DNA from 3 places in the Methylococcus sp. EFPC2 genome. Region 1 is predicted to be linked to each of the others. Evidence: riboswitches for the same ligand, from Rfam matches in the RefSeq annotation. Region 1 holds a riboswitch; each other region holds the start of a gene.
The links. Region 1 has a riboswitch for cyclic di-GMP ahead of JWZ97_RS03255 (OmpA family protein). Riboswitches for the same ligand answer to the same signal wherever they lie in the genome.

Region 1 (10,404 bases):
AAGGACTCAAATTGACCGAGGAAATCGGCCAGCGCCTGCAGGCCGGCGAGGATATTCTGGAAGTTGAACTCGGGCGTCTGGAACGCGAGCAACTGATTGAGATCCGGGTAGACGAAGCTGATGTCCGGGGCCTGGCCGCTGAACGGGTCGCCGAGGTCGGCGACCACGATGCCGATCTGCGGCTTGGGGCCGAGGTTCAGCCCCGGCAACGTCGGGTTGACGTCGACGTCGAGCAGGATCTGCCCGCCACCGGTCAGCGACGGCGCATCGACGAGGGTGTCGAGATCGTCCAGCGCGCCGATCAGTTCGGCCAGCGAGATGCGGTTGCCGTCGGCGTCGCTGTTGTCGCCATCCGGGTCCTTCAGACCGAGCGCCAGCGTCGCGTTGAGCGTGCCGCCGCCCGCGACCTCGATGCCGACGAAGCCGACGCTCGCGGTGCCCGACAAGCCGTCGTCCTCGATGCCGTTGCCGTCCGGGTTCAACACGTTGCCATTGGCGTCGAGGGTCGGCGTGCTCAGGTGCAGGCCGATGTTGGCGCCGACGTTCTGCAGGAAGAAACGGTCGAGTGGCCGCAGGCCGGCGATGTCGCTGCCTTCGATGATGCCGTCGGCCTCCTCGCCCTCCTGCGCGTCGTCGCGCACGATGCCGAGCTTGATCGCGACGATCGCGTTGTTCGCCGCGCGCACCGTAAACAGCCCCGGGGTCGGCTGCGCCGGCACGGTCGTGTCGTGCAGATCGAGGCCGGTGCCGCGCGCGCCTATCGCCGCGGTGACGGCGTTGCCGGTCTGCTGGGCGATACGCGAGATCACGTCGTTCAGCGTCGTCGCGCCATCGAGCGTGATCGCATGCGTCGCGCCGTTACGCGTCGTGATGACGAAGTCGATGCTGTTGCCATGGGTCGTGCCGGCCGGCAGGCCCAGTTGCGACTGCGCGACCGCATTCGCGGCCGACAGGGTAAAGCTGGTCGCGGCGTCGACCGTCCAGAAACGCAGGCGGCCGGCCGAGTAGCTGACCTGGATGCGATTGACCGACTCGGTCGTGCCGTTGCCATCGAGGTCGAGATCGGCCTTGATGCCCGCCACCTTGTCGAGCTGCGCCTCGATGTCGCTGACGATGTCGAATGCGTAGCGGTTGCTCGCCGTGTCGGGCGCCGTCAGGGTGAGCGTGAACGGGCTGCCGCCGTTGACCGTGTCCGTGGCGAGGGTAAAGCTCGCATCCGCGGTCAAGCGGCCGCGCAAGGCCTGCAGATCTTTCGTCGCGGCGATCCGGAACGGGCCCGGCGCTCCGGTCTGCGACGTGGCGAAGCCGAGTACCGTCACCGCCGGATCGTTCGACGCGGCGCTCAGGCTCAGTGAGGCGAGCGATCCGCCGATCACTTCCTGCAGGCGGATACGTTGGCCGTCGAGCGTGGCGACGACCTTGCCGGCGAGCCCGGCGGCCGCGAGGGCGGCATTCAGGTCGGTGATCAGCTCGGCCTGCGTCGTATTGGTCTGGGTCGCCGACTTCGTCAGCGTCACCGTCTTGTCGCTGCCGTCGACCGTCAGCGTGAAATGCGCATCGGCGGCGAGCTTGCCGTCGCCGGATTGCAGATTGCCGCTCGCGACGATCTTGCGCGGGCCCGCCGCGCCCTCCTGCGAGGCGGCGAAGCCGATGTCCTTGACCGCCGCGTCGGAGGTCGACGCGGTGAGCTTCAGTGTCGTGAAGCTCGCACCCGGAGCCTTCTCCAACGCGATGCGCAGCCCGTCGGCCACGGCCACCACCTGGGTGTCTAGGCCCTTCGCCTGCAGCGCGGCGTTGATGTCGGCCGCGAGATCGGCCGCGGTCGCGTTGTCGTCGCTCGCCTGCTTCGTGACCGTGACGGCGACCGCCGCCGCGCCGTCGATGGCAAGGCCGAAATGCGCATCGCCCGAGAGCACGCCGTACACCGTCCGCACGTCCCCGGTTCCGTCGATGTGCAGGTCGGTCGAAATGTCGATGCCGCCGTTCAACTCGCTCAGCAGCTCGGTGCCGTCGAGCTTGGTCGACGCCGGGGCCTCGCCCAGGTAGACGCCTATCGTCAGGTTCAGGTTGCCGTCGGCCTTCAGCCGGATCACCCCGCCGGTCTGCAGTTTCAGGAATTCAGGCAGGTTATCGAGGGCGAAGTCGACCGGAAGATCGGTCTGCCCGAAAACGTCGGACAGGGAGAGCGTGAAGCTCAAGATCTGTTCGCTGGGGTTGTAAACGAGGAGGTTTTGCAGGCCGAGCACCTCGGCGAGCTTCAGCGCCATCTCGTCGACCGTCGCGAAGGTCGCGACGTTGTCGGCGTTCACCAGCTTCCAGCGGTCGTTGCCGAACTTGGTGTTGTCGGCCGTGTTGGCGGATTTCAGCGTGACGGCGACGGCCGGCGCACCGTCTATGACGACCTGGAAACTCGCGTCGGCGCCGAGTTTGAGATTCGGAGGCGTCGCGCTCGCGGTCAGTGCCTGGTACAGCGTGCCGGACGAGCTTTGGTTGCCGAAGCCGAGACCCGCGGCCGCGGTAACGCTGAAGCTCCCGATCGCCGCGTCGTTCGCGACGAGGCGGATCTTGCCGTTGTCCGGTCCGCCTACCACCGCCTCGGCGCGCAAGCGGTCGGCCAGATGGGCGTCTTCGAGCGCGGCGTTGAGATCGAATACCAGGCTGTTCGCTGCATCGATGCCGTCATCCCCGTCGTCGAGCAGCAGTTTGTCGCGGAAGGCGTCGGCGAATCCGAGCACCGAGTCCAGCGCCGTGCCGACCAGCGGGATGTCGAAGTTGGCGAACTGATCGCCGTGGCGGAAGTCGTCGAGCCAGTTCGTCAGCTGGCCCAGCAGGCCAACCAGGCTTGCGGCATCGATGTTGCCAAAGTTGCCGAGGTCGGTGAGTTTGGCGCCGAGCGTCACCGTCGAGCTCGAAAGATCGCCGAGATCGCCGATGTGGACCGTGATCGCATAGTCCGGATCGACCGGCGGCACCGCCGGCAGGCCGAGGAACGGAGCCTCGACCGGCAGAAACAGATCGACCGAACCGCTGAACTGCGTCGTCAACAGGGTGGCCGGATCGGCGATACCCTCTTTCAGCTCGCCGAGATCGATACGGCCGTCGTCGGCCTGCGTCTTCGGATCCTTCAGCGATACGGTCAAGGCGATCGGCGAGGGGGTCGTCAACGTGCCTTCGTCGACGCCGATCGACAGGAATCCGAAGCGCGCACTGGCCTCGATGTCGCTGGCCGTCAGGTCCACGCTGGCGTTAGCGCTCGGATTGCGGACGAAGAACCACTTGTCGGGATCACCGGAGGAAACCAGTTCGGCGATGTCGGCGCCGAAGACGATGTCGAGCCCCAGGCTGGCATCGACGGAGGCGTCCGTCTTGAATTTCAGGCCGGCGAGGCCGCCGGCGAGGTCTATGCCGTCGCCGAGCGCCAACTGCTGGTCGAGCACGCTCTGGCTAAGCTGCAGATGGTAGGTGAGCTCGGTCGACGACGAGTTGTAATCCAAGCCCAGCGCCTGCGGCTCGATACCGAGGTTGGCGGCGATGCGCTTGGCGAGCTCCTGCACCGACGGGATCGCCGCCGAGCCTCCGATGCCGCCGGTAATCGGATCGATGACGGCGGTCTGGAATTTGTTGACGAAGCCGACGATGGTCGTCAGCCCGTCGGAGAGGAACGGCACCTTCGCGCCGAGCGCATCGTCGAGCTGGTCACGCAGGGACGTGAGCTGCGTCGCGAACTGGGTCGCGTCGAGCTGCAGGAAGCGCATCAGCGCAGCGCCGCCGGCCGAGCCGACAGTCGCCTGGACGTCGACGTTGCCCGGCCCGTTGAGCAGCGGCGCCTCGATATCGTCCCAGGTGACGGTGGCGCGCGCGTCGAGCAGCGAGAACGGCGCCGCCTCTCCCGGCAGGAAGGCCGACACGCCGAAAGTGCCGGTCAGCGTCACGTCCCGGATGTTCGGCGCCGGGTCGCCGACCAGGTTCACCGCGGTGTAGTTCGCCAGGTTGGCGAGCAGGTCGGACACCTGGACGAAGGAGTCGCCGGCGTTGTTGATATCGATGTCGAAGTGCACGCCGGGCGCCATCGCGAGCGCCGCGTTCGTCAGGTCGACGCCGAGGAAACCGAATTGGCCGGAGGCCTCGACGCTGTCGAGGTTGCCCACGTGGATGTTGTCGATGACGATATCGTGGCCCGCGTTCGAACGGACGTAGAAGCCATTCGTGTTGTCGACGCCGAAGACCAGGTTCAGCGTGACGTCGGCGCTCACGTCGACCTTGCCGGCAAGCGAGATGTCGCCGCCGAGCAAATCGAGATCGACGTCGGCGCGGCCGCTCATCGTCTTGCTGATACCCGCGAGCGTCAGTTCGAAGCCGGTAAGCAGGTCGCCGCTGAAGCTCACCGAGCCGGTGCCGGACTGGTCGAGCGCGTCGAGCGCGTCGGCGAGTTGCTGCAGGGTCGTGAACGACGACAGGTCGGCGAGCGTGATCGCGCCGGGACCGGTCGTGAAGAAGCGGCGCAGGAAATCCTGCGTGTCGGTCGAAGCCTCGACCACCTGTTCGGCCTGTGAGGGAACCGCCTCGCCCGGCGTCGAGATCGGCAAGTCGTTGTTCAGCGAGACGTTGTTCAAGGCCCGCGCGAACGAGGTACCGAAGAACGGCAGGTCCTGCCCGAGACCGTCGTCGAAGGTCAGCAGGTCGAACAGGGACTCGAAGGCGCCGCGCACCGTGTCGAAGGGGTTGTCGAGGGGATCAGGCAGGCCGTTGTCGTCGATCGCCGCGACCTGCACGAAGTCGACATGCTCGCGCTTGCCGCTGAGATCGACGATCTCGCGGAAACCGGCGCCGCTGGCGCTCTCGGGCGCATCACCGCCGGTCAGCACCAGCGTGTTCTGGCCCGGCTCGCCGCCGTTGACGAGTATGCCGCCCGGCACCGCGAGCGCCCCGTGGCCGTGGTTGATCGTGAACGTGTCGTCGCCGCCGCGCAGCAACCCCTCGACCGAGTCGAAACTGTCGTAGCGCGCGGAGTAAACCACCGCGCCGCCCGCATTGTCGTCGACAACCTCGAAACGCAAGGGGTTGCTCGCGCTGATCGACAGCGTGAAGCTGTCCGCCGTGCTCGCGCCGAGGATCTGCAGCTTGCTCGGCTGCGCCAGGGCGAGGATGTCGGAACCGCCGATCGACCAGGCTCCGCGGCCCATCGTTCCGGCGACGAGCACGTCGTTTTGCGTGATCGTGCCGCTGCCATCGCGGTCGACGTACTCGATATCGCTGACCAGCGCACTCGGAAGGCCGCTGCCGACGCGCGACCAGTGTGCCGTGGCGTCGCTTGCGGTATCCGGGTTGAACAGCCGGGTGACGCCGCCGCTGCCGCCGAGCAGCAACAGGTCGCCTCCGGCGTTCTCCACGTATTCCAGGCTCAGCTGATCCTTCTGGCCGATCTGGCCGAGGTTGCCGCTGATGCGCACCCACGCCTTTGCGTTGTCGGTCACGTCGTCGATGCGGAACACGTTCGTACCGTCGGTCGCATAGACGACCTTCCAGTTATGCGGATCGACCGCTATCGCCTGGATGTTGCCGGCGCCGGTGACGGTGCGCGACGTGAACGCGGTGTTGACCACCTGGCGCACCAGCACCTGGCTGCCGCGTGCGGCGATGACGAGGTCAGCGTTCGCCGCGTTGCCGATGCGGCCGCCGTAGATCAGGTCGCGCACCGGCCTGCCGGCGACCGCCGGGTCTATCGTCGACACCTGCTCGAGCGGCAGCACACGGTTGGGTCCCGGTGCGAGATTGACGTTGATGCTCTCGTAGATGCCGTTGTAACCGATGACCATACGCGTACGGTCGATCGCATTCAGCGCCATCGGGATGCGGTCGAAGCCGAGGTTGCGGTCCAGCGGGTCGATGCCGCTGAGGCGCGCGGCGCCGGCTGCCGCGGAGCGCAGGCCGATACGGAACGACTGCGTGGTCGCGTCGGCCGGGTTGGCATCCAACTGCGTCGCGTTGGCGTCGAACTCGTAGACGTCGAGAAACTTGAAATTGTTGAACAGCGAATAGCGCAGCACCCGATCGTCGCCCGGCGTGCCATCGCTGTTGAAGGGCAACGCAATCTGGGCATTGCCGTCGCCGGCGGTATCGCCGGTCCAGAAGAAGCGTTCGTCCGCCTCGTCGACGGCGCCGTCGTTGTCGTTGTCGAGACCGTCGGCGTTACCCGTCTGGTAGGTCGAGCCGTCGTCCTGCGCGCCGATGAGGATCGTCCCGTTCAGCGTGTCGAAATCGAGGTCGAGCACCTCGGTCGAGCGCAGGTCGCGGTTCTGCGAAGTCCAGCGGCGCTCGCCCTGCGACACATCGTCGCCAACGGCCGGTTCATTGCGCGGGTTCTGCAACCGGTACAGTCCACCGTCGGTGATCTGCATCAGCTGGTAGTCGCCGACGAAGACGAGGCCGCGCGAATCGGCGTGTGGCGCCGTGATGTGCAGCGCGTCGCTGGTGTTCGAGCCGACGAGTTGCTCCCAGCCGCCGGCGCCGGCGTTCAGCGTCGGGTCGAAGCGGAAGATGCGGCCGGCGAAGTCGGAAAGGCCGAGCGAGTTGTTGGTCGTGGTCGGCTGGCGGTCACCGGCGACGTAGAGGATGTTGGGGTTGGTCGGATCGACGACCATCGAGAAGTGCGTGTCGCCCTGGCGTCCCGGGTGCAATCCGGTCACGACCCCCGGTGCGGCGCCGTCGGTCGACGTCGGCACCGCGATCGCCGACCAGTTGTCGCCGTGGTCGGTGGTCTTGAACAGGCTGACCAGGCCGCGCCGCTTGCCGGTGATGTCGAAGATGCCGTTGGCGTTGACCGGGCCGATCACGCCGGTATAGAGCGTGCCGCTCGCCGCATCGATCGCGAACTTGATGCGCGTCGAACCCTGCAGCAGGTCATCCTGCCCGTTGGCGTCGGTATCGCCCATCTGGAAATTGTTGTTGATCGCTACCCAGGACGCGTCACCCTCGGTGAAACGGAACAAGCCCTGGTTGATGTTGGCGGCATAGACGCGCACCAGCGCGCCGCTCGTATCCATCGCGAGGTCGGTGTAGGGGCCGCCCTGAAGCCCCGCCATGCCGCCGGCCCCGGAGATCTTCTGGAAGGCCTCGAGCGTGCCGTCGGCTGCCACCTCGAGCCGGAACACGCCGCCGCGGTCGTCGAGCACGCCGTCGCCGTCGCGGTCGACGTCGAAGGTCGAGACGAACACCACCTGCGCCCCGCTGGCCGTGGTCATCGTCGTCGGCAGCACCTTGGTGACGACGAGCCCCTGGAGTTCGTTGGCGGCGAGCGGCTGCCAGTGATCGCCCCGGTCGGCGCTAAACAGCAGGCCGTCAAGCGGACCGCCGAGTTTTTTGAAGCTGCTCGTGCGGGCGAGGCCGGCATAGAGCGTCTCGTGGTCGAGCGGACTGATCGCCAGCGACCCGATAGACAGCGACTGCATCTCGTCGGTCAGCGGCTCCCAGTTCTGAATCTGCAGCTCGACTCGGCGATTCTCGGCGGAGTGGCCGCTGCCGTCGTTTTTCGCGATCGGGCGCGTCTCGCCGTAGGCGACGACGTTCAGGCGGCTGGGGTCGATGTGCCGAATGTCGACGAGATAGTTGCGCACGTTGGTCGCACGCGTCAGCGACAAGGTCTCGTTGTCGGCCGCCAGGCCGCTGGAATCGGTATGGCCGCCGATCTCGACGGTCAGCGTCGGGTGCTGCTCGAGGAAATTGGCGAAGGCATTCAGCGTGTTCTTGTCGGCGAGGTCGAGGGTCGCGCTGTTCAGATCGAACAGCACCTCGGTGCCGCCGCTGTTGCGCCAAACCCCGCCGTTGGTCGTGCCGATGTAGGTCGTGAAGCGGTCCGCCGGGTCGACCACGATTGCCTGGATCGCGCCGGCCACCGGGTCCCACAGCAATGGCGTCGCAAGGCCCGTGGCATAGGGCCGGGGGCCTTGTTCGACCCATTGCGGCGAATTGGCGCTGAAAAACACCTGGCCGCTGAATCCGGCGGCATTGAGCGAACCGCCGCCGAGGTAGGCGCGCTCGACGCTGTCGAGCACGATCGTGTCGAGCGCAGTGTCGGTGAGGACCAGCGAACCCGAGCCGGCGAAGCGCAACGAATCGGTGTCGCCGGCGCCGGCGTTCACCGTATAGACCACGCCCGGGCTCAGTTCGGCGAGCGTGATATCGTCGTCCCCAGCTCCGGCCGCTATCGTCACCGGCGCCGTGAAGTCGGTATCGAGCGCCTGCACGACGATCGTGTCGTCGCCGTCGAGCGATTGGATCGTCAGCGAGGTAATGCTCGCCGCGGCGGTGAAGATAATGTCCTCGGCCGTATCGACACTGACCGCGAAGCGGCCGTCATCGGTCGCGCCCTGATCGAGCAGCGTGATGCGGTCGGACGAGCCCGCCGGCAATGCGGGCAGAAACAGCGTCTTGGCGCCGCCAGTCGCGTCTATGATGGGCTCGAAGCCGGTATAGCTCAGCGAGTCCGAGTCCCGAGCGATGGTGCCGGAATCCACGCCTGTCGCGACGAAGCTCACGTTGGCAAAAATGCCGTCGCTCAGTTCAATCAGGTCGTAACCGCCTTCGCCGCCATCGACGTATCCGCTCAGCTCACCCGCCGCCTGGAAGACGAAGGTATCCTGATTGTCGGCTGCGCCTGCGAGATTTTCGATACCGGCGAAGGCCACGTTGCCGACGGTTCCCGAGCCTTCGCCCGAAATCTGCCAGGTGGAGTCGGCCGCCGGTCCTTCCAGGGTGTCGTTGCCGGCACCGCCGTCGACGTCCACCGCACCATTCCAGCCATCGACGGCGAACGCGTTGTCCCCTGCCCCGCCCAGCAGAGAAAGGTTCTCGAAGCCGAACAGGTCGAAGGATTTGTCGCCGACGGCGAGGATGGTGCCGGACAAGTTGAAGCTCTCGTCGGCCCATGCCGAAGCGATCAGCGTGTCTGCGCCCGGGCCATCATCGAGCAGGGAGATATTGAGCGATTGCAGGCTTTGCAGATCGAGGCGCAAGGTGTCGGGAGAGGCGCTGCCGGCTATGGTCAGACCGTCGTCCGCCGCCGTGGCCGCGACCGAAGACAGGACTTGGCTCTGGGCGTCGACCAACTGGTACACGTTCGCGAGTTGATCGAAGCGCAGCGTCACATCCTGCGCGCCTCCACTGGCGAGGTCCGGCGCCAGATCCGCGGACAAGAGCATGCGCGGCTCCAGCGCTTCGAACATCACGCGTCCGGAACTGGCAGTGTCGTGCCTTGCACCGCCCGGCAGGGACATGGCCTTGCGTATGCGTCCCCACCAACTCGCGCTGCGATCAGCTGCCTTGGCGTTGGATAAATCGCGACGAATTTGCTCGAATGGATAGGCCATGACACATCTCCCGAATGAAACCACGTCCGGCCGCCCCGCCGGAATGCGCAGATTGAATTTGTTCTTCTGACCTCCCCTAAACCCGTCTCCTAAAACGCAAAAAGCCGGGTTTACGCATCTCCGATGAACTGAAGATGGCAACCCGGCTATCTTTGAAGTCGTTGAAACTCTTGGCTGCTGAACCGTCAACCCGAAAGGACGTCATCGCCTTTCAGTGGTCCGACGCTCCTGCCGGCAGAGCAACGAAGTTCAAAGATCCGTAGCTTTCCGTCCCTGCCTCGCGACAGGTTTGGCAGACTCACTGTAACGTTCTCCAAATACGAATCAGCATCGAGAAACTCGTGCGGGGCACATAAATATGCTTACTCAAAAACAAAGTCAATGGGCATTTTCATAGGCATTTATCGCACCATCCCACGAACGATAAGGAACCAAAGGCGCTACACGTATTCCGAGGCTTAGGGGGCACTGACGCAGGTGTGCGACTGCCGGCGCGTCCTGATATTTCGTTACAATGCGCGAAGCTCATTTGCCCTCCATCCGACTAGGCATGCCGCCATGAAATCCGTCGTCAGCGTGTTTGTCCGTCTCCTTCTGCTCGTCTGTCTGGCGGCCGCCCCTGCCCTGGCGGCCGAAAAGTCGGTGCGATTTTCCAGCCAGGTCGATGCGGGCAAATGGACCGGCGTCCGGTTCAGCAACCTCAATCGCGACGCCACCCTCCACGTCGTTCTCGAAATCAACGGCCGCGTGGGCGTCATGCTCCTGAGCGCTGAAGAATACCGCGAATATGCGCGCGTACAGACCACCCGAACAGCCTTGTTTCAGGCCCAGGTCAGCGACAAGACGGACTTTTCCATCGTCGCGCCGCGCAGCGGTGATTACTACCTCGTGGTAGACAACCGTCAGGGCGAGGCACCACGCTCGTTTACCCTCGACGCCAAGGCCTCCCTGGATACCCCGGCTATCCCTCGGCGCGAGGAATCGGGGGATGAAAAGGGCGCGCAAGCCGGCGCCAGGCTTACCGAGGCCTTCGCGCGCC
Region 2 (10,404 bases), 770 kb from region 1:
CTGGCCCTCCCCCTTCCTGGGCATAGGCATCTACACATCTTCTCAACGCATTGATTTTCACCCCTCTCCTTTTGGGAGAGGGGCAGGGGTGAGGGCCTGAGCGCTCAACGCTTACGAAAAAGTCTATGAAAATTAGGCGCTTTGCCCTCACCCTAAATCCCTCTCCCAAAGGGAGAGGGACTTGTGTAGATACCTATGCCTTCCTCGGGGAGGGGAGCGTAGACCATGCGCAATTCGCACAGAGCCCGTTTCAACCTTTACCGTAGACATAGCCAATAAAAAGCCCGGCCTATGACGATAGGCCGGGCTCCGACAGCGCCTCTATCCCGGCAAACAGGGAGAGAAGCGCTCAGTCACGCCATTGAAGCGCTTAGACGGGGAGTACGCGGCGCCGGCGGTTGGCACCCACCAGAGTGGTCAGCGCGGCGCCGAACAACCAGGCGGCAGCGGGTACCGGCACGGCGGCGGTAGGCGCTACGGTATATTTCAGCTCGCTCGCGGTCAGTTGGAACTGGCCCGGAAGCACGTCGAAGCGGTCCTGCACAAAGAAGTCGCCGGTGTCCTGATCCACGCCCAGGGTCGAGGACAGACCGTGGAATACGGCATTCAGGACCTGATTGAAGAGGCCTTCGTTATTCTGCGTTGTCGGTACCTTGGTGTTGAAGGTGTTGCCCCAAGTATTGCCGTAATAGGCTGCGGCGGCGGGGGTGTACGCCTCTGCGTCAGCAGGATTGGCGTTGTACATCAATGCTCTGGAAGCGATTTCCTGGCCAGGCGTAGAAACTACGGCTACGTTGTTTGCCGGTACCGGAGCCGGATTGGACGTCTTGAACGAGGACAGATAGCCGTAGGTCTGATCCAGACTGTTCAGCTTGCCGTTGTCCAGATCGGTAGCGGCCACGTTGTATACGATGCTGCCGGCATTGGCGGCATTGAAAAAGCTGCTCCATGCCGGGCTCAGGGCTACGCTCCAGGAAGCGTTGGAATTGAATCCGCCGACGCTGGTGTTGGTGAGGAATCCGGACAGATCGATGTTCAAATCCTGCGAGTAGGAAACCTGTGCGGTCTGGTCCAATACGCTCAGGAACAGCTCACCAGAGCTGGTGGAGCCGGTGTTGATCAAAGCGTTGGCGTTGCCAGCGGCTACCAGGGCCAAGCCGGCCACTAAAACTTTAACTTTCATACTATCTCCAAATCAGTGTTTCTTAAGGTTGAGTCCATCGCCCCATCGGCTCGATGGCCGAACATGGGCGCCTAGAAGTGCGTTTGCCGGATGCCCGCTATCGATTGGCAACCCGGCTGTCTGACTGGAGACCCGTAGCTTTCCGGCCCCGCCTCGCGACGGGTGTGGCTTTACTGTGTCAGCCTTCCCTGAGCCTCTTTCTGTCCCTCATTGGATTACGGCACGCTTCCCGGCGTACGGCTGCCGCGCCCAGTTCTCTTTCCTCATACGCAGAGCCACTTTAACGGCGCTAGTTTTCAGCGCAGTGAAGGTTTGTTTACAGAAATACGAAAGTTTGATGACAACGACCACCCCTTACGGGTCGGATATGCACATGCGGTAGCATCACTCCGGCGCGGCCAACTCGGCGAGCCGCGCGTCTTCGCCTGCCCGGCGAAACACGACGTAGTCGACGATCTTCTGCGCGTGATCGCCGATGCGTTCCAGGGCCTTCAGCACCAGCACGATCTCGATGGCGTTGCTGATGTTGCGGGCGTCCTCCATGACGTAGGTAATCAGCTTGCGCAGCGCGGACTGGAATTCACCGTCCATTTCCCGGCTTTCCCTTTCATGCCGGCGCGCCAGTTCCTCGTCTTCCACGTCGAATACCTGCAGGGACTGCCGCAGCAAGCCGACCGCCATCTTTCCCATGACGCGGATTTCACGCAGCATGCCGGGATGCGGATCCGTGCCGGTCTCCCGACAGGCATGTACGAGGAATTGCGCGACCTTGGCCACTTCGTCGCCGACCCGTTCCAGGTCGTTGACCACCTTGGCGGCGGCGATGACGCGGCGCAGGTCGCTGGCCACCGGACAACGGCGGGCGAGCAGGGAAAAAACGCGGGTGTCGGCATCGGCCGCCATGAGATTGGCCTGATGATCGGTTGCCATGATCCGCCGGGCCAGTTCGGCGTCCTCGGCCTTGAGTGCGTCCAGGATCGCGCATAATTGCTTCACCACCAGGGCTCCCAATTCCATGACCCGGCTGTGCAGGTCGTAGAGCTCTTCGTCGTAGCGGCGGATGATGTGTATGTCGGATAGCTCTTGCATGGCAATCTCTGCATCGGCCATAGGGCCGCATAAGATAAGGTCAAGGCGAGAATTGCGGGCGGCGCGGACCGCTTGGCCCGGGATCAGCGGCACAGGACCGCGCACCCGTCGCCCAACGGTTTATTGTGAAAAGAGAATGTTGTGATTTGATGACTATGGGCCGAAACGGACTCCGGCCGAGCCATCGCGGGAGGCGGCAGCGTCTCGCCGGGGGACGCCGCCAGCCGTATGGTGCGGCACCCTAGCGGAGTGCCGGCGTGGACTGCGATGTGACCCAGTCGCCGGCATCGGCCAACGATTGGGCGACGGGCCGTGTTATGGCGCCCACATCGAGATCGGAAAAACTGGCAGCTACGGCCAGAAACAGCAAAAACCCCAGATTATTCCTCACCTTGTACCTCCCGGCTTCGGCTCGTCATGCACACTCGCTGTGACGGGTGCACGATCGCTCACCCGTGTGACAAGCGCGTGACATTCCGGTGAGGATCGCGTGACGGCCGCCGGGAAGCCCTATTTCTGCAGCGTCTTGAGGCGGGCGAGCCGATCGGAGACCGATTGCGCGGGCGGCAGGGCGCCGCTGACGGCATTCAGCGCGGCGGCGATGTTGGCATCGTCCTGCTCGGGGCGGGTCGGTGCCAGCAGCCTCGCCTTGGCGCCGGCCGCTTCCGCCTTGGCCAGATCATGGGAGGCGGATTCCTTCATCGCTTTCAAGGCCACGTTCAGGCTATTGGTGGTGCTGCTCAGTCCGGCGGCGCGGCGGGCGGCTTCCGCCTGGCGCTCGGCGAGATCGCGTTGCTGTTCGGCGCGCTTCATGTCGCGCTCGGCCTGTTCGAGCTGGCCCCTCGCCTCTTTCAGCTTGGCGCCGGCATCGGCATAGGTTTTTTCCAGCAAAGCCAGGAAATCCTGGGCATCCACGGCCTCGGCGGCTTCGCGCTCGACCTCCGGCGTCATCTGCTCCAGCAGATCGAGCAGCGTGGCCAGACTCTTTTCGATCTGCGCCTTGCGCGCCGGGTCGGCTTCGGCGGTGAGCTGGTTCTGCAGCAACTCGGCGGCCGCGATGCGCTGGTCGAGCAGGGTCTTGATCGCATCGGCCTCCTTCTTTTCGCGGTCGTAGCCCGCGCGCGCCTCGGCGACTTCCAGGCCCAGTTCGTCGAGGTGCTGCTCCATGGTGCGTAGCTCGGCCTCGGTCGCGCCTTTCGGATCCCAGCGCACCAGCGCTTCGATGCCGGCCTGTACAGCGTGGTCGGCCTTCACGCCGATGAGATTGCGGACGAAATTGAACATGCGTTTCTCCTTACATTATGACGAAAGCGGGGATTCAGCCGGCCATGGCGCCGGCGTTGAGCAGGGCGATGGCGAGTTGCACGCCGACCAGCACCGACGCGGCGGCGACATTGTCTTCTTCTATGGCCACGCGGAAATTACGGAACACGGCGGCGAATGCGATGAACGCGGTCAACTGGATTAGGACCGCCACCGTGCCCCACAAGACGATGTCCAGCCATATGTTGCTGGTCGCCAGCGTAGCTGCCAGCGGTATGGCGACGGCGATCAGCGAGCCGCCCAGCACCAGGCCGGCGGCCTTGTTGCCGCGGGCGATCAGCTCGCGCTCGCGGAACGGGGTGAGTGCGGCGTAACAGCCGACGCCCAGAATCAGCAGCGCGGCGGTGGTGAATAAATGCAGGAAGAGGATGGGCAGGCCGCTGCCGAGCGTCTGCCAGAGGGTGGAAAAAGTTTCGGTCACGGCGGGAACTCCATACTAGAGAACGATGGTTTTAGCTCAGTTGCAGGGCACTGATACTGACGTCGATGCCGACATGGATCGCCACCCAGGCGGCACCGTCCTGCTCGATGGCGGACGCCAGCAGATATTCGGTTTTCGGCGCGGGAGCGGTCGCGCCGGTTTCGCGGGCATACAGCATGGCCTGTTGGCGGCGGTTCCGGCTGCCCTCGGCGGTCTCCACGATTTCGTCGATTTCGCGCGGCGCGGACCGTTGCCCGCCGCCCGGCGTCCAGACGCGTTGATAGATTTTGCCGTCCTTGGTCTGGAATTCCGGCCAGCCTATCATGCCTTCGGTGCGATCCAGCCAGAATCCCCACTCGTCCTGGTCGGCGGGGGTGATTTCGTCCAGCAGGGAAAAATACCGGCACTCGTCCGGATTCCCTTGTTCGTCCAGATGCACCTGGAAAAAACTCGTCGCGGAGAGGTAAAGGCGATGCCAGCTCAGCCCGTCACTGAGCGCGACCCCCAAACTGCTTACCGATATCAGGCCGCTGGCGGTAGCGGCTTCCGGTGACCGAACCGAGGTGCAGGACTCGGCGAGGATGAATAGCGAAGGATCCACCGGCACGGTCATGCCGACACGGAACCATTTGGGACGGTAAGGCGTACGTTGCGAGTGACCGAGCATGGTTTTCTTGCCCTTGGCAATGTCGCCGGACAGATAGCGCCAGCCGAGGTAAACGACCAGCACGCAGACGGCGATCAACAGTAAAGCGGGAAAGGACGACGACTCCTCGGGTTGGTCGACATCCGGCGGCAGATAGCCCGGATTGCGGGGCTGCCCCTCCAGGGCGGCGAGGTGGCTATCGAGGTCGTGTAGCTTTTGGCCCAGTTCCGGGTTGTTCCGGGCCTGCTCGTCGGCTTCGGTGCGCCAGGCGCGGTAACCCGGATCGTCATAGTGGTGATGGAAAAATTCCGCGTGGCCGGGGCGCGACAGGGTATCCAGCAGCCCCCACAACAACACCGCGCTCCAAGGGCCGAAGCGTTCGCCCGCCGATCGTGCGTAAGCCGGCGGCATGCTCCAGCCGCGCAGACGGTAGTCGCCGGCCGTATCGCCGTAAGACGGCGTACGCGCGCCCCAGCCACCGTAACGGCCGGAACCGGAGCTCCAGCTCGACGGCCGTCGCGGAGCACTGTCGGTGCTTTGCTGCGGGTCGGCGCGATAGCTGTCCAGCGCCCGCCTGGACGAGCTGCGGGCCATCGCCCGGTCGGTTTCGCTCCCGCCGAACCAGGACGAGGAGGAAGAAGACGAGCCCGGTCGGCTATAACCGCCACTGCTCGAGGGCGTGCGCGACCCCCAAGAAGAAGAGCCGGTGGAAGGTGTGCGGCTCGATGAAAAAGATGACGAAGACGGCCGCGAGTAACCGCCGCTGGAGCCAGCCTTGGCGCTAAGCCCGGTGGGAAAGCTTATCCCGACGGCCAGCACGAATGCGGCTAGGAATTTGATGGCGGGAGACAAGGTTCGATAGTCCATGGTCGTCGAATAAACTCGTTTACCGGTGCGCCGTCGCCGGGTCATTATACCCGGACGGCTGCCATCGCGCAGAAACCGAGGCCAACAGATATCGCGTCACGACGGAAGCAGAAGCCTCTTCCGACTTGCCTCCGATGGATCCACTCCGTTACAATTCGCCGTTTTTCAGGCGGCGGGCATTCCGCCCGTCACTCCTTGCCTCACCGCCAGCCGGCGGGAGGCTTCATTCCGTAAGGAGCCCATATGCGACATTACGAAATCGTTTTTCTTGTACACCCGGATCAGAGCGCCCAGGTACCGGCGATGGTAGAGCGTTACCGCAGCATCATCGAATCCGGCGCCGGCGTGATCCATCGCCTGGAAGACTGGGGCCGCCGTCAACTGGCCTACCCCATCAACAAGCTGCTCAAGGCGCACTACGTGTTGCTGAACATCGAGGTCAATCAGGAGACCCTGGATGAACTGGAAAGCAGTTTCCGCTTCAACGACGCGGTGCTGCGCAGCTTGACCATCCGCCGCGACGAAGCCATCACCGAGCCGTCCCTGCTGACCCGCTCCGGTCATGCCGAAGCCGAGAAGGCCGATGACGAGGAAGTCGAAACCGCCGAGAGCGCTGCCGAACCGGCTGCCGCCGAAAGCGCCGAATAATCGCTTCCTTCTTCCACATCCAATCAAGAGATTCAGCACATGGCTCGTCAATTCAACAAACGCAGAAAGTATTGCCGTTTCACCGCCGAAGGCGTCAAGGAAATCGATTACAAGGACCTGGACACCCTGAGGGAGTTCATCTCCGAAACCGGCAAGATCGTGCCCAGCCGCGTCACCGGCACCAAGGCCAAGTATCAGCGCCAGCTCGCCACGGCTATCAAGCATGCCCGCTTCCTGGCATTGCTGCCGTTCTGCGACTCGCACCACCAGTAAGTTAGCCGGGGGCACCCTGGGGACTGGCGGTCGATGTACTCGCTAGCGACCATAGCCGCCGTCGCCGCGACCATAGGTTTCGGCGCCTTGTCTCTGCGCATTCCGCCCCTGAGTCTGCTGAGTGCTGCGGCCCTGGGATTGACCGCCCTGCGCTTGGACTTGCGTCCCAGCGCCGGAGTATTGGCCGCCTCGCTGATCGGTATCGGTCTGATAGGCATGGCTATCGGGGGCGAGTGGGGAGCGGTCGTGTTTTACGGCCTGGTGTTGTGGATGCCGATCTGGCTGGCCGGGCGGCTCCTGCGTTTCAGCGCGAACCTGACCTTGACGCTGGAAGCCACTACTGCCGCCGTGATCCTGGCGGTGGGCGTCTTCTATCTGGTGACCGACGAACCTGCTCAGTACTGGCAGAAGACCACCGAACAGGTGGTCCGTCCGATGCTGGAGCATGCGCCGCCCGGTATCGACCAGGCGCAGATGAAGCAGGGCCTGGAAGTGGTTTCCCACTACCTGAGCGGCATCTCGGCCGCCGGCGCTCTGTTCGGGCTGATACTCGAACTGCTGCTGGCCCGAGCGCTGCAGGCCGTTTGGTTCAATCCGGGCGGTTTCCGCAGGGAATTTATCGCCCTGCGCCTGCACCGCCCGGCGGCCTACGCCGGCCTGGCAACCGTCGCTGCCGGCTTGGCGGCGGGCGGAAGCATTGCGGAATTAGCCTGGAACCTGGCCATCCCGCTTTCGGTGCTGTGCCTGTTCGCCGGTCTGGCCGTCGTCCACGCACTGGCGGCCAAGTCAGGGACGGGCGGCTTCTGGCTGGCGGGCGTCTACGTCATGCTGTTCGTATCGCTGGCGGTCGCGCCGCGTCTAAGCGCGCTGGCGATCTTACTGACCAGCTTGCTGGGGCTAAGCGACCCTTGGCTGGACTGGCGCCATCGTTTTGGCGGCCAGACCCCACGGTGACATGCCATTTCTTTCTGTATTACGACAACGATTGAGACTACAACGATGGATATCATACTTCTCGAAAAGATCGCGAACCTGGGCAACCTGGGCGATAAAGTAAGCGTGCGTCCCGGTTACGCGCGCAATTTTCTGATCCCCAAAGGCAAGGCCGTCACGGCCACCGCCGAGAAGCTGGCCGCTTTCGAACAGCGCCGCGCCGAACTGGAGAAAAAGGCCGCCGATGAACTGGCCGCCGCCCAGGCCCGCGCCGACGCGATCGGCAAGCTGACCGTCACCATCGCCCAGAAGGCCGGCGACGAAGGCCGTCTGTACGGTTCCGTGGGCACCAAGGACATCGCCGAAGCGGCCGCCGCCGCCGGAGCGAAGGTCGAAAAGCACGAAGTTCGCTTGCCGCAAGGTGCGCTGCGCAACCTGGGCGACTACGAAATCACCCTGCACCTGCACACCGACGTCAACGCCACCCTGGCGCTGAAGATCGTCGCTGCCTGACCCTGCCAAAGAGCTAACCGACGTAAGGCGGAACCGGCTCCATCGGGTTCCGCCGGATGTTGGCGGCATGGCGGATCGCCCTCGCGGGCATCCGCCTTACATTACATTGCCGTCGGAACCGACCGCGAAAATCGGTGGGTTACGGCGCGCGCAGAGTTCGGCGCGCAACGGATAGGACGAGTTTACGCGCGCCTAACCCACCCTACATTTCCTCCTCTTTTCTCAAAGACTGGGCGTGACGCTGCAGAAATAAGCCTTGAGATAGTCGGTTTCCGGGATGGCCGGATGGACCGGATGGTCCGGCCCTTGCCCGCCCTGGGCGATGAATACCAGATGGCGGTCGCCGTGCCGGGCGCTCGCACGCAGCAAGTCGTGCAGGGTCTCGCGCTGCAAATGGTAGGAACAGGAAGCCGAGACCAGAATCCCGCCGGGCGCCAGGAGTTGCAGCGCCCCCTGGTTTAAACGCTGATACGCCTCGACGCCGGCCTTCGCGTCCTTCTTGCGCTTGATCAGGGCCGGCGGGTCCAGGACGATCAGGTCGTAGCGGCGGCGTTCTTCCCTGGCTTGTTTGAGAAAATCGAACACGTCGGCACGCAGGCTATTCACACGGCCGCCCACGCCGTTCAGCTCGGCATTCTCGCCAGCCAGGGCCAGGGCCGTTTCCGATCCGTCCACGCAGTCCACCGAAGCCGCACCGGCCACGGCGGCCTGTATGCCCCAGCCTCCTGTGTAGGAAAACAGATCCAGCACCCGCTGGCCCCCGGCCAATTTCGCCGCCAGAGCGCGGTTGCTTCGATGATCGAAGAACCAGCCGGTCTTCTGCCCGCCGAGTATGTCGATGCGGAATTTGACGTCGTTTTCCTCGATCTCCACCGGCCCGGATAACTCTCCGCCGATTAACCGGGTTTCCTTCTGCAAACCTTCGAGCTGGCGCAGACTGGAGGTGTTCTTCAGCACGATGGCGCGCGGCGAAAACGTTTTTTCCAGCGCCGAAAAGATCTCGGGTTGCAGCCGCTCCATGCCAGCGGTATTGGTCTGCACGCTCAGCACGTCTCCGAAACGGTCGACCACCAGCCCAGGCAAGCCATCGCTCTCCCCGTGCACGAGCCGGTAATAGGGTTTGTCGAACAGCCGCTCGCGCAGCGCCGACGCGGTCTCCAGGCGGCGGACGATGAAGTTTTCATTGACGGAAGCGCGCACGTCGCGAGTCAGCACCCGGGCACAGATCAAGGTATCCGGATTGACGTAGGCCAAACCCAGCGCCTGCCCGCGCGAGTCCTCGATCAGCGCCAGCGAACCGGGCTCCAGACCCTTCAACGGCGTCGCGGCGGTGTCCACCTCGTTGCTGAATATCCACAAGTGGCCTGCGCGCAGGCGTTTCTCTTCGTTTTTCTTTAGACGGAGACGGTTCATGCTGAAAGATCGTTGTTTAGGGCCGGGTTGGATGTAAGAGCCGATCGGATACGGGGATGCGACAGACTGGGCACGCGCGGTTCGGTATCCGAATACTATACCCGACGAGCGGCCACGCCGGCGCCCCTTCTGCTTTCCTGATGAACAACTCGCCCTCCGGAGCCTCTGCCACGCTTGCGGCGCTCCCGTACTCCGACAGAACACCGAGGTGACGATAGTCAGTTCAACTCGCTGACAGCCGCCACTGACGCCCGGGCGCAGCACTGGACAGAATGGCGACCCAGTACAGGAGGAACGCCATGTCCAATTCCATTGCCCAATCTGAAAGACCTGCCGGCGCATTGCTGGCGCGGCTGCGCGGCGTCAGCAAAGCCTACGGGGCCGTACAAGCGCTCTCGGCGGCAGACCTCGACGTGAGCGCCGGTGAAGTGTTGGCCCTGCTGGGAGCCAATGGTGCCGGCAAAAGCACGGCCCTCGGCTTGCTGACCGGGCGGCTGAGCGCCGATGCCGGCCGGGTCGAACTGCTCGGCGGCGACCCACGCGATCCGGCGATCCGCCGTGGCATCGGCGTGATGCTGCAAGACGGCGGGCTCGCCGACACCTTGCGCGTCGGCGAGCATGTGCGCCTGTACTCCGGCTACTACCCCGACCCGCGTCCGCTCGCCGAGACGCTGGCGTTGGCGGGACTCGAGGACATTGCCAAACGCCCTTACGGCGACTTGTCCGGCGGACAACAACGCCGTGTGCAGTTCGCCCTCGCAATCTGCGGCCGCCCGGCCTTGTTGGTCGTCGACGAACCGACTGTGGGCCTCGACGTAGAAGCGCGGCGCAATTTCTGGGCGGTGCTGCGGCAACTGCGCAACGAAGGCACCGGCATCGTGCTGACCACACATTACCTCGAGGAAGCCGACGCCCTGGCCGATCGAGTCCTGTTGCTCGCCGGCGGCCGCGTGCTGGCCGAGGACACACCGGCCGGCATCAAGTCACGCGCTGCCGGCAAGCGGCTGCGCGCGCGCACCGCCATCAGCCCCGGAACGCTGTCCGGTTGGCCGGAAGTGCGCTCGGCGAGCCTCGCCGAGGGCGTCACCGAACTGG
Region 3 (10,404 bases), 1.0 Mb from region 1:
CCGTAGGGACGGAAGAAAAGCTTCCGCTGAAGGTGCCGGCGGACGACACGACATCATCGCTCTGGAACACGATGGGCGATGTGGTATCGAAGGTGTTGGCCCGTTGAAAAAACGGGAAGTCGGATTTTTTCAAACGGTAATTCGGGCCGCCGAGGCCGCCGCTGACGGTAGTCTCGAAGCTTAGGGCGGAGGCGGCGGTGGATTTTCCGCCTGGCGCCAACTGGTTCTTGGTCCGGGCGTCGGCTCCGGCATGGAAGTGGCAACTGGCGCATGCGATGCCGTCGCTGCCGACGGCGGTATCCCAAAACAGCGCCTTGCCGAGCGCGACGGCTGTTTTCTTGTCCACCACGATGGGATCGGGGCCGTCCAGCAGGCCCGGAACCGCGGGAGTCGGGACGTTCTTCAGGCTGATGGGTAGCGGGCCGAATCCGCCTGCCAGGGCGGGCATCGTCCCGTTTGCCAGCACGAGAAGGACAAAAGCGTATCGGTGTACAAACCTGGGCAACATGGCGGGACTCCACGAGTTCATTTTTCTAGTTTTCATCGCATCACAGGGTCGGCATGCACAAACAAAAATGCCTCTGCATTTCCTGTGGAAAGCAGAGGCACGGGGGGCACATCCGTGTGGCGTGCCGCTTGTATCCTTAGCTGGCGGGCACTCCGGCTCCGCTCAGGCGTTTAGGCCGTTTTATCTTGCCGGCGGCGGCCGACGATGCCCAGGCCGGCCAGGGCGCTGCCCAACAGATAAACCGCGGCCGGTATCGGCACCGCGCTGACGGAAAGCTGGTGGCTGGCAAGCCCGGTGATGGCGTTGTTGGCGCCACCGGCGGCGACGGTGTACCAGCCGGGTGCGAGGTTCTGGAAGGTCAGCTGGACGAGAGCGGCGCTCGCGCTGCCGGAGACGCCGGAGAAATAGGTGTTGCCGCCGACCTGATTGACGCCGGAGTTGACCGTTTCGCCCCAGTCGGTTTCGCCGCTGCCATAGGACCCGCCGGCGTTGACGTAGGCCAGGGTCTCCAGTAGGTTGCCGCCGCCGCCGGCCACCACGGAAGGATCGGACGCCCACTTGGTGCCGTTGGCGCCCAGTTGGCTCACCACGTTGGAGCTATGCGGCGATTGCGTGCTTAGACTCTCCTCGCCGACGCCCGTGCCGCCGTCGAAGGCGCCGTTGGAGGCCCAGACCGTGAAGGCGAGGTCGCGTGCGCCGGACGTTACCGCATCGGAAATCGTCACAGTCTGATTGGCGCCCGTGACCTGAAAGCTGAGCCATTTGACGGCATGGCCCCAGGCGGAATAGTTCAACAGGGCGTTGCCGGTCCAGCCGGCCCGGCCGCCGGAGGTGTCGGCCAGTCCGATACTCGTGGAGGTGATGGTCTCGTTGGCGCCGAGGATATTGTCGCTGCCTGTCCAGAGCGCCGCGGAGGGCGCCGTGACCGCGCCGGCCGCGTGGGCTCCGCTGCTGAGCGCGGCCAGTGCTGCGCCGGCAAGTAGGAATCGGACGGTCAGTTGAAGCTTGCTATTCATGCGTTAAGGCTCCTAGTACAAAACGCCTGGCGGCGTTACACAGGGTTGAGAGGGCGCCGGCTGGTCGCTGGTTTTTTGCGCGACAGTCGGATTCAGAACATGCCCGACGACGCTCAGCGTTGGCGTCCGGCTCTCCTCATGTTCGAAGGGCGGCCCGGCGATCTTGAAAAGACCCGTGGCTTTCCGGCCCCGCCTTGCGACGGGTGTGGCGATGGTGCTGGTTACGGTCGAACGGAAGCTTAGGGATGGCGCTTTAATTCCCGGATAACCAACGTAGTCTATAAGGCAATCCTTATGCCACTTCCCGGAGCGGCGAAGGAATTGGCCGTTTTTCGCGCCATTTACGCCAATTTCGCCGCGGATTGCCGGCTTTTCGGCGCATTCACGCGTTCGAAAAATGAGGGATAAGCCGCAGCAGTGCGTGAAAAGACTTACTTGATACAGGGCTTTGCGGGCTGCCAGGGCGGGCCTTAAGGCGGGCAAAAAACGGCGGCGGCGGGGAGTCGTTCCGATATCGGTATCGGTGGCCGCTGGGCCGCCCCCAAAACAAGTAGGCCGGCGATGTGCCGGCCTACTCTGCGGGACTGATCCGAGCCTACACGCGTCGTCGTCTGGCGCAGGCCGCCAGGGTCGACAGGCCGGTCATCATGAGCCATACGCCGGCCGGCAGCGGGACCGGCGAAGCTTCCACGCTGCCGGCAATGAGCACATCGGCGTGCAGCGTTTCCGACACGCCCGGCGTCAAGGTGAAATTGAATACGCTGGTCGTTCCGTCCACTCCGGTAGCGGGTGTCTCGAACACGGAAGCCACGACCTGTTCGGAACCGATGAACGTATGGCTTGCGTTGTAGTAGTCCAGATAAATAGCGCTGTCGGCATACTGGCCATGGGCTGAGGTCTGGAGTCGATAGTTCAGGGTCAGGCTGAGCGCGTAGGTGTCGCTTCCCATATTCTCAAAGCTGAGGCCGAATAATCCCAGACCCGAAAAATCGACGTTTCCGTCGCGGACATCGCCATTGACCGAGTAAGCCCGGCTGAACCCCGACCCGACGGCAATCGGTGTGACCGCGACGAGGCCTGTTTCCGGGTTTTCGTCCTGGATGGCCCCGTCGCCATTCAGCGTGAGCGCGTAATCCGGAGACGGAGCCGGCTGGAACCAGCCGGTCACGCTCAGCCCCGACAGCTGGCCCGGATGGTCGAGGTTGGCGATGCCGGTGATGGTATAGGTCAGCTCGGCGCTAGCGCTGAAAACGCTGGCGGCGTGCGAGCCAGGGCTCCACAACAGCGCCGGGGTAAGCGCCAACAGAATAGGCGCGAGTCGAAGGGGAGATTTCAGAACGTTCATGTGTCAATTCCGGTGTGGGGGTTGATGAGTCGGTGCGGGAGCGGACTTCAGGCGCTCCCGCAAGGTCAGTGGGCAGAACGGAGCAATTCAGCCTTATGGCGCCAGACGCTGGTCGAAGCGCGGGATGGGTTGCACCGAACCTTGCGCCCCGACCGCCGGTATCACCAGATAGTCGTCCTTGGCGAAGCCGGCGTTGATCGGGTTGCCGGCGGTCACGGCCGATTCGTCGCCCTCGTGGCCGTGGGGAATGGCGATTTCAGGGTGATCGAACGGGGCTCTCTCGTAACGGACGCGTTCGTCGGTCAGGCTTTTCATGAACTCGACCAGGTCGGCGATTTCGGAGGGGCTGAAATTCGCCAGGGAGGCGATCGTGGTCCCGTTATGCTTGTGCAGGCTGTCGAAATTTCCGCCACGCCCGTAAAACTCGACCACTTGTTCGAGCGTGGCCATCCCGCCGTTGTGCATGTAAGGACCGGTCAGTTCGATGTTGCGCAGGCTGGGTATCTTGAAGACCCCCTGGTTGGAATAGGCCATTTTCTGTCCGGACAAATTCGCCGCGGCCGCCGCGGCCGTCGGAATGTAGGCGGAATTTGCCGGGGAGCAGTTTTGATCGCGAAGCAGGCCTTCCTTGCTGCCGTCCGCGATGAGGCCGTCGGGGGCGGTGAACACATGGGCGGCGGTCGCGTCGGTGTTGAGGGCGAGCGGGAATATGAAATCGCAGGAGCGGACCTGGCCGACCTGCGGATCCAGGATGGCCGCCGGATTGTCCAGAAGGTATTGGACGTACTGCGAGGTGAACGACAGGGAGTGGCCGAAATCGTCCAGTCCGCCGACGCCCGGATCGGCGTTGGGATCGCCGACGCCCGTGTTGGCGAAACCGAAATCCATCAGCCGATTGCCGCCCGTCCTGGTCCGGTCGCGCGTCACGACGGTGGCGTATCGCCCGATGCCCGCCGCCTTCGCCGCGGCATACGGTCCCAGCGCATCGGGGCCGAACGGAATGGGGCTATGCGATGGTCCATAGGTCTTGCCCGGAGTCGGAGTGACCAGGCCCGCATTCGCCTGTATCGCGGCGGTGGTCAGTGTGGGGCCGGCGTGGCAGAGATTGCAGTGGTTCAGGACGAAGTTGTCGAGACCGTTCAACGCCGCCGGACTCAAGTCGATGGGGACCAGATTTTCGTCCCGGCGGCTCAAGTCTATGGGGGCCTGGTCGGACACCAGTGTCGACTCGTACAACTGGATGGCAAGACCGAAGAACAGGGCGAAATTGGCTTCCATCTGGTTGTAAGGCGTCTGGCCGGCACGCCCGCCGAAAGGCCCGAGCCGGGTATACGACCAGTATTTCGGGTTGTATGCCTGGGTGATCAGGGTCTTGTAGGTGGTGTTGAGTCCAGCACGCAAATTTCCCGCCGTGCTTAGGCTCAGGCCCAGCGGTGCGAATACGCTGTCTTCGTGATGGACCTTCTGGTATTGCAAGGGCGGGCGCAGCAGCAGTTTTCGGCCTATGTCCGGCCAGGTACGCTGGGCGCAGCTCATCTCCAGATCGCTCAGGCCGGGGCCGACGGCTTGTGAAGCCAGGGCGGAGTTTTCCAGATGCAGGCGCCGTTTCGCGACCGTCTCGGCGTTGACCTTGACCCAGACCCCGGCGTTGGGGTCGCGGTCGCCCCAGATGCTGCTGCCGTTGAAGATGTTGTTGGCGCGGCCGTCCCAGAAATTGCGGTGGTTGAACACCGCATTGATGACGGTAGGCGTGTTTCTGGGCTCCACGCGGCGGGTGCCGACCTGGTTGACGTGAAAGACCGGCTCCACGCTACGGCCGCATAGATCGGCACTCCCTGAAAATCTCGACGCGCCGGCAAATTGCCCGCTGAACGTTCCGGCCGAGGCGGCCACGTCATCCGTGCTGCGAATGAGGCCTGAACCGTTGGTTTTGTGCAGCGGGTCGTCGTACTGGTGAAAGGGAAAATCGTGCAGCGTGAACGTGTGGTTCGGGCCACCGGAACCGGAACCCAGCACGTCGAAGGTCTGCCCGCTGGCGTGGCTACTTTTTTGCCCCGGGTTGATCTGATTCTTGGTGCGGGAGTCGGCTCCGGCGCTGAAATGGCAGGATGCGCAGGCCATGCCGTCGCTGCCGACATTGATGTCCCAGAACAAGGCCTTGCCCAGGGCGATGGCCTTCTGTTTGTCGACCACGATGGGGTCGGGGCCATCCAGCAGGCCGGGAACGGGCGGTATGGGAACGCCAATCAGCGGTGTAGGCATGGGGCCATGGGCAAGCGCCGCCGCCGGGATCAGCGTAAGGCTCGTCAGTAGAATATTCCGGAAGAATGGCATGGTTTTAATCCCAGGTTACGGCCCGATCGGCGCGGCGTCGAGCGGGTACTGTGGAGGCTGTTGCGGGGTTCCGGCGCGGTCTCGAACCCTGGGCTCGCTGAGTAGCCTTGCTTGTGTTTGGGAGGAGTTGGGGTACCGCATTTCAAGCGAAGCGATACCCTCATGCGCCGTCGACGGGTACATAGCAAAAACGGCGCCAATGGTCGAAATGGAGACCAGTATCGCAATCGGCCTGCTGGAGCGCATAAAGCTATAAGGAGTTGCTAATATCTGCCGCTGCGCCTGCGGAATAAGCACCAAGCTATTGATTTAACGAAGGGGCGGCGTATCGGGACGGCGGCAGGGTCACGGTTTGCGATATCGTCTTGCGAGTGAGTGATATGCCTCACCCACAGGTGGAAAGTGAGGCATATCACTCAGGTCGGGGCGGAAGGGCTCTATCCGATGGAGGGCGCGCGTGGGCAAGCCCATCGTTCCGTGATGGTGTGAAGTAAGAATTAAGCCAGTTCGGAGGGGATGTCGTGCTCCTCGTGCCGAGGACCACGCCAGATCATGACTGGTGGCATCATTAATGCTGCAAGGGCAGGTTGCAACGCGATTCTACGCTTACGGCCAACCTGTATGACCATCAGAAAAATTGCCTTATCCACCCTCTTGTTGTTACTCGGAGCCGCACCCGCCTACGCACTGCGCGAAGGTGCGCCCGCTCCCGCATGCCCGGCGAACCTGGCTTCCGCCGATCAGAAGTTCAACCTTTCCGCTTACCGCGGCAAGGTGGTGTTGCTCGACTTCTGGGCCACCTGGTGCGGGCCCTGCAAGAAGTCCATGCCTTTCCTCAACGGCCTGCACAAACAGCACCTCAAGGACGGATTCGAGGTGGTTGCCATCAACGTGGATGAAAGCACCGACGAAGCCCTGGAGTTCCTGAAGGCATTCCCTGTCGAGTACAACCTGGCTTTCAACCCCGGCGGGGAATGCCCGCGCGTTTTCGACGTCCAGGCCATGCCGTCGTCCTTTTTGATCGACAGACAAGGCAAGATCCGCACGATACACCTGGGCTTTCGCGACGGGGACGAAGTCTCCATCCGCAAGCATGTCGAAGCCCTCCTGGCCGAATAATTCCCGACGAGTCGAGCGATGTTTATTTCAAGAACCGCGGGCGCTTTATTGCTCGCCGTTTTCTTAGGAAGTCTGCAAGGGTGCGCCGAGGTCAAGCCTTGGGAACGCGGCAATCTGGCGCGGGAGGAAATGGCCCTAGACCCTTATCCCGCCTTGAACAAGTTCCGCGATCACATCTTCACCAGCAAGGAAGCCTCGCAGGGCGGGCATGGCGGTTCGGGAGGGGGCTGTGGCTGCAATTAAGCGCGAGAAAAGCGCGGCGCTGGCCGCGCTGACCACGGCCGCGCTGGGCTTGCCGGGCATGGATGCCGAGGCGGCGGTGCCGGTCACGCAAGCCACGGGCAATGTCCAGTACGGCTATTACCAGGAAAGCGACGACCGCATGAAGGTGGAGGTCTATCACGGCGATTTCACCTTGCCCGTGACCGACCGCCTGGAATTCACCTTCAACGTCGACCGCGACACCTACAGCGGTGCGACGCCCGCGTTCAGCATTCCGCAGACCATGACCGAACAGGTCAGAATTAAGGGCGCGGAGGAAAAACGTATCGATGTGATTTCCGCTGCTTCGGGCGGAGTTACTGCCCAGGGATTGACGACCCTGGGTGACCTTAACAGTTTTAAGGATGTTATTCCGGGTCTCAGGGGAGCGACCAATGCGAGCGATAGCTACATAGATCAAACCAAAGCCAGCATCGAAGCCCAGAAACAGCAGGAAATCGCCAAATATTTGGCGGAAAATCCACGGCCGGATTTTCCGGCCACCGTATCGGGAGCTCAAACGATGACTTTCGGTACTCGTAACGCTGATCCTATGGGTAATGCCGTGTACGGAAAAGCCAATCTGAATACGGGCTCCGGCTGCGATGATCCCGGCACAGGTGGGCCCGCGGAGGCTTGTTACGCTCAGGGCGAGTTTCTAATGGGCACCATACGTGATCCTTTTAATCCCAATGGACATATCCACCGATATGGCAATGAGAATATAAATAATATCGCGCAATATCATAACGACTCTGCCGGAATCTATATACGCGCATTGACTGGCGCGGCGTTCAACTTGAAGAGTCTGGATTTCAATTCCGTGAGTACTCCCGAGGAAGGGAGCCCCGGTGCTTTTTGGGAAATCCTGGGCTTCAATACTGCAGTCAATCCGAACCTTTATAATGGCGATGGAACCAATTATTTAACCCGCGTAGCCTATCAGACGGTTGCCAATAATCAGTCGGGTCTTCTGACGCTAAATAGCTTGTTCCAGAACGTCAATGCCGTGTGGGTTCATTATCAGGGGTTTGTAAGGGACGCGTTAAATAATCCTGTAACCAAAGAGTATGACTTTGAGGCCAGGATCGATAATATCAATCTGGATAGTGCCGTATTCCCGGATGCCACGCCCGAACAGCTCGCTTGGTTGGCGGCATATAACAATTTCACAAAGAATCTGGATAGTACTTACAGTGCGGCACTCAGTGCGGTGCTCGCACAAGCCATACCCCAGGCGAAAGAAATTTACAAGCAGGCGGTTATCAAGACCTACGACAATTTTCTCAACCGCCTGGTACCGCCCAAGACAAAAACCGTGCAGCGCTTCCAGACCCAGCCGGTAGAAACCCGCACCATGCCGGTGTTCGGCGCGAAATACTATTTCGACAATGCGACGTTAGGATTCTCCGGCGGACAATCGAACGAGCCGGATTTCCACTCCAGCTTCGGTTCGGTCAATTATTCCCATGAGCTCAATAACAAACTCACGACGCTTACGGCGGGTTATGGCTATACCGGCAATGTCATTACCCGCAGCGGAGCGGGCCACGGAAGCGGACATGGGGAACACAGTCATGACAATCCGGCCATCTATCCCGAATTGAAGCAAAACAGCGATTTTCATACTTTCAACCTGGGCTTGTCCCAAGTTATGACCAAGAACACGCTGCTGCAATTGTCCGCCAACTATACCCGGCAGCAGGGCTATCTGAGCAACCCCTACAAGTTCGTTTACGTGCGTGGGGAAATCACGCCCGAAGAGTACTATTTACTTTCGGAAGCGACCGCTCCGGGTCAGATCAACTGGAACGACATCACCAAGCTCGAAGTCGTCGGCCTCGAGTTATTCCGCGAGGTTCGGCCGGATTTACGCAACCAGTTTTCCTTCTCGACCCGCCTCAATCAATATATCCAGCCGCTCAATGCCGCCTTGCATGCGGATTACCGCTTTTTCATCGACGACTGGGGCATAGACTCTCATACCCTGCAGTTGCAGTGGATACAGAAACTGCCCTGGGGACTGACCGCAACGCCCAGCCTGCGTTATTACTCGCAGTCTAAGGCCGACTTCTTCGCCCCCTATTTTCTTGCTCCGCGTGAGGACGGCCATTATTCCAGCGACTTCCGGCTGTCCGGTTATGGCGCCTTGAGCGGTGGGCTGACCTTGTCCAAGCAGTTCAACCGGGGCATACGCCTCGATTTGGGCGTGGAGTATTACACCCACCAGGGCGACTTGAAGCTCGGCGGAGGCGGTGAGAGCGATTACGCCGATTTCAGCTACTGGATGACGAACGCCCGGCTGAACATCGATTTGTCCGCGCCGGGTCAGATGTTCGGCGAGGGCGCGGACGACGAGCTACATCATCACCATCACCACGGCATCCATGCCCCGGCCGGCCTGATGTATGCGCATATGCTGGACAAGGCCGGCGACATCATGGTCGGCTACCGTTACATGTACGGCAACCAAACCGGCGATATGCGGCACGGAGACTCGCGGGCGAGCGATGCCCGGGTGCGCGGCGCGGCGTGCGGTTCGTCGCTTTGCAGCGAGCGGCCGACCGAGATGAGCATGCAAATGCACATGCTCGACCTGATGTACGCGCCGACCGACTGGCTGAATCTCATGCTGATGCCGCAGCTCGTCGACATGAAGATGAAACTGGAGCCTTTGGCCGGCGCGACCGGGGAAAGCGAACACGGCGGCGGGCACGAGACGCACGGTCTGGGCGACACGCTCATGGCGGCCATGGTCAAGGTGCTCGATCTGTCGGGCCATCATTTCGTGCACGTGGGGGTGGGCGTGAGCGCGCCCACGGGCGACGTGGACGCCACCCTGGATGGCAGGGAGGGCGGCGAACTGCAGGACTACGGCATGCAGCTGGGCAGCGGCACCTGGGATTTCAAGCCCAGCCTCACCTATCTCGGCCATGCCGGCGACTGGTCCTGGGGGGCGCAGGTGAATGCCACCAAGCGCCTGGACAAGCGGAACAACAGCGGGTACGTCCTGGGCGATCAAGTCCAGGCCAATGCCTGGGGCAGCTACAACTTTACGCCCTGGCTCACGGCCTCGGTGCGCGGCGTTTACACCGAGCAGGGCAAGATCCGCGGGGAACTCAATCGCGATCACTCGCACAGCGCACCGGTGGATTTTCCGAGCAACTACGGCGGCAAGTTCTGGGATGTAGGTTTCGGCCTCAATCTCGCGGTGCCGAGCGGGGCGTTCGCCGGGCATCAACTCAGCGTGGAATGGCTGCAGCCCGTCGCCGACAAGTTCAACGGCTACCAGCTTGAACGCGAGGGTTCGCTGTACGCCAATTGGAACTACGCGTTTTGATCGCGGGTGGCTGATGGGCACGCTGCCGCTTTGCCCATCCTACGTCGAAAGGTGGTGGTGTAGGATGGGCAAAGCCGCAGGCGTGCCCATCATATTTACCGGGGTCGCGACTCATGGAATACCGGCGCTTGTATCAACCGGGCTCGCGGTATTTCTTCACGGTGGTAACCGAGGGACGACGCCCTTTGCTCGTTGACCATATCGAACGCTTGCGGGATGCATTCCGACTGGGTATTTCGCGTTATCCGTTCGAAGTCGAAGCCATCGTCGTCCTTCCCGATCACCTACACACAGTTTGGCGGCTGCCTGAGGAAGACTCCGATTTCTCCCGACGTTGGATGGCGATCAAACGGAAGTTTTCCGCGGGTTTGGCTGCGGGTGTCGTCAACGCCTCCAAGGCATCGAAACGCGAGAAAGGCGTGTGGCAACGGCGCTATTGGGAACACTGTATTCGTGACGAGGACGACTGGCGGAGACATAT

Region 2: it holds a riboswitch for cyclic di-GMP, as region 1 does, so the genes downstream of both, JWZ97_RS19125 (hypothetical protein) here and JWZ97_RS03255 (OmpA family protein) in region 1, are expected to answer to the same signal.
Region 3: it holds a riboswitch for cyclic di-GMP, as region 1 does, so the genes downstream of both, JWZ97_RS17790 (VPLPA-CTERM sorting domain-containing protein) here and JWZ97_RS03255 (OmpA family protein) in region 1, are expected to answer to the same signal.

Annotation. Positions count from the first base shown of each region.
Region 1 covers NZ_CP070491.1:733,335-743,738, reverse strand. The annotation lists gene JWZ97_RS03255 (OmpA family protein) at 1-9,365, opposite strand, end outside; cyclic di-GMP riboswitch class I at 9,499-9,669, opposite strand; gene JWZ97_RS03250 (DUF4344 domain-containing metallopeptidase) at 9,924-10,404, shown strand, end outside.
Region 2 covers NZ_CP070491.1:4,410,433-4,420,836, reverse strand. The annotation lists gene JWZ97_RS19125 (hypothetical protein) at 371-1,183, opposite strand; cyclic di-GMP riboswitch class I at 1,287-1,362, opposite strand; gene phoU (phosphate signaling complex protein PhoU) at 1,568-2,272, opposite strand; gene JWZ97_RS19115 (hypothetical protein) at 2,783-3,556, opposite strand; gene JWZ97_RS19110 (DUF350 domain-containing protein) at 3,591-4,016, opposite strand; gene JWZ97_RS19105 (DUF2491 family protein) at 4,048-5,529, opposite strand; gene rpsF (30S ribosomal protein S6) at 5,773-6,177, shown strand; gene rpsR (30S ribosomal protein S18) at 6,217-6,450, shown strand; gene JWZ97_RS19090 (hypothetical protein) at 6,484-7,404, shown strand; gene rplI (50S ribosomal protein L9) at 7,450-7,896, shown strand; gene JWZ97_RS19080 (class I SAM-dependent rRNA methyltransferase) at 8,119-9,309, opposite strand; gene JWZ97_RS19075 (ABC transporter ATP-binding protein) at 9,609-10,404, shown strand, end outside.
Region 3 covers NZ_CP070491.1:4,143,028-4,153,431, forward strand. The annotation lists gene JWZ97_RS17785 (cytochrome-c peroxidase) at 1-448, opposite strand, end outside; gene JWZ97_RS17790 (VPLPA-CTERM sorting domain-containing protein) at 679-1,524, opposite strand; cyclic di-GMP riboswitch class I at 1,670-1,744, opposite strand; gene JWZ97_RS17795 (VPLPA-CTERM sorting domain-containing protein) at 2,120-2,869, opposite strand; gene JWZ97_RS17800 (cytochrome c peroxidase) at 2,963-5,203, opposite strand; gene JWZ97_RS17805 (TlpA disulfide reductase family protein) at 5,825-6,322, shown strand; gene JWZ97_RS17810 (DUF4266 domain-containing protein) at 6,341-6,565, shown strand; gene JWZ97_RS17815 (DUF3570 domain-containing protein) at 6,552-9,923, shown strand; gene JWZ97_RS17820 (transposase) at 10,037-10,404, shown strand, end outside.